2 regions of the Halobacillus shinanisalinarum genome follow, and region 2 is predicted to be linked to the other one. Evidence: a T-box and tRNA genes for the amino acid it is inferred to sense, from the RefSeq annotation. Region 2 holds a T-box; the other holds one or more tRNA genes.
The links. A T-box is a leader RNA that pairs with one kind of tRNA and senses whether it is charged. The one in region 2 lies ahead of alaS (alanine--tRNA ligase), so its partner is inferred to be a tRNA-Ala.

Region 1: it encodes a tRNA-Ala, which carries the amino acid that the T-box ahead of alaS (alanine--tRNA ligase) is inferred to sense. The anticodon was not compared.

Annotation. Positions count from the first base shown of each region.
Region 1 covers NZ_CP095074.1:3,912,957-3,915,441, reverse strand. The annotation lists gene cyoE (heme o synthase) at 1-636, shown strand, start outside; gene MUO14_RS19320 (DUF420 domain-containing protein) at 685-1,218, shown strand; tRNA gene MUO14_RS19315 (tRNA-Ala) at 1,368-1,440, shown strand; gene MUO14_RS19310 (sodium:solute symporter family protein) at 1,861-2,485, opposite strand, start outside.
Region 2 covers NZ_CP095074.1:396,715-399,199, forward strand. The annotation lists partial or broken gene alaS (alanine--tRNA ligase) at 1-1,472, opposite strand, end outside; T-box leader at 1,545-1,761, opposite strand; gene MUO14_RS02195 (AI-2E family transporter) at 1,812-2,485, opposite strand, start outside.

The DNA of each region.
Region 1 (2,485 bases), 1.4 Mb from region 2:
ATGGAAAGACCTACTGTCACTGGTTCCGTTACACCTACATTTGCGTTATGGCTTGGAATTGTACTTGCTGTTGTTGGCATCGCCCTGTTATTTTTTATTTCCAGCCTAACAGCTTTTGTAGGTTTTCTAGGACTGTTTCTTTATTTAGTTCCTTATACGATGTGGACGAAAAGAAAAACCATCTATAATACAGAAGTCGGCAGCTTATCTGGCGCCATTGCCCCGTTAATTGGCTGGTCTGCCATCGCACCTGAGCTTATCCATCCCGTTTCAATCGGATTATTTATGTTAATGTTTCTATGGCAGCCTCCACATTTTTATGCGATCGCAATAAGAAGGTTGGAAGATTACAAAAACGCAAAGGTACCAATGCTGCCGGTTATTAAAGGCATCCGCCGTACCAAAGTTCATACGTTCGTTTATTTGGTACTGTTACTTGCCTCTTCTTTCCTATTTTTATCATTCAGTAAAATTGTTGCCTTTGCCATGCTTGGACTTACTCTTGCCTGGATGGTCATGGGCTTTATCAGCTTTCGGAAAGTGGAAGATTATAAATGGGGAACAATGATGTTTGTTTTTTCTCTCAACCATTTAACCATCCTATTTTCCCTATTGATTATTGTTTCATTTATATAAATGAACGAACGAATAGGCAGAAATATATAGGCAAAAGGAGATTCATAAATGAATAACACATCCAGTAAGAAAAATTATACAGGCATTGTTGTAACGCTTACTATCATGATTAATGGATTAATTGCCCTGCTTTTCTTTATGCCGAAGCTTGATCAATTCAGTCATTTAGACGTAACGTTTTTGCCCCTGCTGAATGCTGTCCTGAATAGCTTCACATTCATCTTTTTACTAGCAGCGCTGATTATGATTAAACAGCGAAACATTAAAGCACATAAACGATTCGTGTTGGCTGCTTTTACAACAACCTTTTTCTTTTTGCTCTCGTATCTTACCTACCATGCGATTGCTGAATCGACGCACTTTGGGGCAGATGGATTTATTATGTATCTATATTACTTTATTTTAATTTCACATATTTTATTATCCATTGCCATTGTTCCATTAGCCTTAATTACTCTATTCCGTGGTTTGACCCGGCAAGATGAACGTCATAAGAAAATCGCGCGCTGGACAATGCCGATTTGGTTATATGTAAGCCTAACAGGAGTTATTGTTTATTTAATGATCTCGCCTTATTATTAAAAAAGTAGTTATTAAGTCGACGAGCACGGGCAGTCTGTGACTAAACCCTGATATGCAATTAACAGACATTTTCATGCAATTAAATTTTCTTCAAAAAGGTATTGAATCGATCAAGTGAAAAAGATATAATAAATAATGTCGATTCAGACGGGGCATTAGCTCAGCTGGGAGAGCGCTACACTGGCAGTGTAGAGGTCAGCGGTTCGAGCCCGCTATGCTCCATTAATACAGGAACTCCTTAAACCCTTGCTATGCAGGGGTTTTTCTTATGGAATCCCACTAACATCTTCAAAACACTTGTTAACAAAAAATCGCCTTAGCGGGTACTGCAATATCTATTTATAGTGAGTGTTCATTGCTTCATGATACGTAAGTAGCGAGGCAACGTCAGAGAATATCCTCCTCTGCTGTCCTGCACCGAGGAATTTACTTAGGCTTGTAGACGCAGGTGACATACTCCTCAAAAGCAAGCCTACGAAGAGATTCGCCTCTTATCATTTGGTGACTTTTTGAACATCCTCCTTATAATTCAAACAAGCTGATCACCTATTAAATATAGGTGATCAGCTTGTTTGAATTATATTCCTAACCCTTATTAAAGATAATTAACACGGTTACAAGCAAAATAAGATGGCTTTATCATTAAGCATTCACCGATTCACGAGTCTGCCTATTGCTATTGGTTGTCATTAAGGTAACTATAATCAATACGATAATAGCGATTGGAACCGCTATAACAACACTGTTGATTTCAAACGGCTTTTGCAATATCAGCTCCCAGGTTAATGTTGCAACTACGCCAGCAATCATGGATGAAATCCCGCCAGCTGCATTCACACGTTTCCAGAAGAATACGGCGAGCAATGCTGGGGTTAAACCTGCTCCATAGACTGTGTAGGCATACATTTGTACACTGAGTACAGTTGGAAAGTAACGGATCAACAAGTAAGACAAAACACCGAGTGCTACGATAAAGATTCTTGTCATGGTTAGTAGTTTTTTGTCAGAAGCTTCTTTGTTAATATAATTTCCGTAAATATCATACGTTAGGTTTGTTGCAGCTGACAATAAATAGGAGTTTCCTGTCGTAATGATAAAGGACGCTGCAGAGGCTAGCAGGATTCCGCCAATCACTGTGGGCATTGCAAGCGTTGTAGCCATTAATGCCATGCCTGGATCGATATTCGGGAAGATGGAACGAGAAGCGAACGCAATAATCGAAATCGATGGTGAAATGATAATCATAGCAATTAGCCAGCCGATTTGT
Region 2 (2,485 bases):
ATATACGGTGTCCCCTTCAGTTGCTTGTTCAGCAAAGTCTTTCCCTTTAATAAGTTCGGCAAGCTGTGCTTCTATTTTCAGCTGGTCGTATCCAACAAATTGACTCGCTACGTGTACATCACCAAGCACTCCTTCTTGCACTTGCATGCTACCAGACTTTTGACGAGCATTGCGAGCACGCTCTCTTTGCTTCGTCATCTCTGTTTGGAAACCTTCCTCATCAATGGTAAAACCAGCTTCGGCAATATATTCCTCCGTAAGCTCTTTCGGAAATCCATACGTATCATACAGACGGAACACTTCCGAACCTGGAAAAACGTTGCTGCCTTTTTCCGTTTCCTGTTTCATAATCGTTGAAAGCATCGCTAAACCGTCATTTAAAGTTTCGTGGAAACGCTCTTCTTCTGTACGAATGACATTTTGAATAAATTCTTGTTTCTGCTTCACTTCTGGATAAAAGTCATTCATTATGATCGCTACTTCTGGTACGAGCTTATACATAAATGGTTCATCAATACCAATTTGTTTAGCAAATCTTACAGCTCGACGCAGCAAACGGCGCAGCACGTATCCCCTACCTTCATTTGAAGGCAAAGCTCCATCACTTACGGCAAAGGTTACTGTGCGCATATGGTCAGCAATCACCCTGAATGCCGCATCATATTCTGTATTCTTTCCATACTTATATCCAGAGATCGATTCTGCAGCCTCGATAATCGGCATAAATAGATCTGTTTCAAAGTTGGTCGGCGTATCTTGAATAACGCTCACCATCCGCTCGAGTCCCAACCCTGTATCAATATTCTTTTTCGGAAGCGGTGTGTACGTATCATCAGGATTATGGTTGAATTGTGAAAACACTAGATTCCATATTTCAAGGTAGCGCTCATTCTCGCCCCAGGATACAATTCTGGATCTGAGGGATCACTCCCATAAGCTTCTCCGCGATCATAGAAGATTTCCGTATTTGGGCCACTTGGGCCTTCTCCGATATCCCAGAAGTTTTCTTCTAAGCGAATGATCCTTTCTTCTGCGACCCCAATTTGGTCCTTCCACAATGAATAAGCCTCATCGTCCTCAGGGTGAACAGTGACAGACAACTTCTCAGGATCAAAACCGATCCACTGACGGCTTGTTAAGAATTCCCACCCCCAGGCCATCGCCTCTTCTTTAAAATAATCACCGATAGAAAAGTTGCCTAGCATTTCAAAAAAAGTATGGTGGCGAGCTGTAAAGCCTACATTTTCAATATCATTCGTACGAATTGACTTTTGAGCATTAACGATTCGCGGGTTATCAGGAATAACACGGCCATCAAAGTATTTTTTTAACGTGGCTACCCCACTGTTAATCCATAAAAGTGAAGGATCTTCATGTGGAACGAGCGATGCACTTGGTTCTACGCTGTGCCCTTTTTCTTTAAAAAAATCTAAAAACATTTGTCGTACATCAGCTGAAGTTAATGATTTCATTTTCTATACCTCCTGCATGTTGGGTCTTTAATTTATCTCTGTACAAACGAAAAACTCCCGTTCCTGCACTATGGCAGGGACGGGAGTTTTCGTTCCGCGGTACCACCCTGATTATAAACAATCCTGATTGTCTATCACCTTAAACGCTCATAACGGTGCGTGTACCGGCGGGGATTAACCGCACTCAGGAATAGCTTTCAACAGAGCTTCTCTAGTACTTCTTTCAGCCTGTGGAAGTACCTCTCTACTAAAGGGGCTACTGTTTACTTAGTTCCCTCAATGTGTTCTTCGTTCATACAGTATTGATATGCGCTATTATAGATAAGATCACATCATCTGTCAACGCTCAAGACGTGAATGACTGACCTCTTCTACAACCACTTTTAGACAGGTGAGGACAGGAACAGCTACAATCATCCCAACTATACCCGCTAGCTCACTGCCTGCCAGTAAGGCTAAGATAATTAGAAGAGGGTGAATGTGAATGCTTTTCCCCATTATATAAGGGGACAATAAGTTACCTTCTACAATTTGAATCACAAAAATAGCGATCAGAGCTATGATCAGCGTTTTTACAGAAACGGTTACAGCAACGACTAAGGCTGGGATAGCACCTAATAATGGTCCGAAATAGGGAATTATATTAGTAATCCCAGCAATAACTCCCAGTACGAGTGGATATGGCAGACCAGCTATCCAAAAGCCGATGCTTGCGAAAAAACCTACAAACAAGCTGATAAGCAACTGTCCCCTTATATATCCTCCTAAGGAATGACTGAGTTTTTGACTTAAATGTTTAGCTTCCCCATGCCATTTTACTGGAAGTAAACGAAGTAGCGATTGAAAGATCAAAGAATGATCCTTTAGGAAATAAAACGTCATCACAGGAATAACTGCAAATAAAACAATAACGTTGAATATCCCGCTTAATGCAGTTACGGCTGACATTAGCCGTGCACTCATCCACGCTTCAAAGTTGGCAAAACTGCCATCTAAACGTTCGTGGATACGGT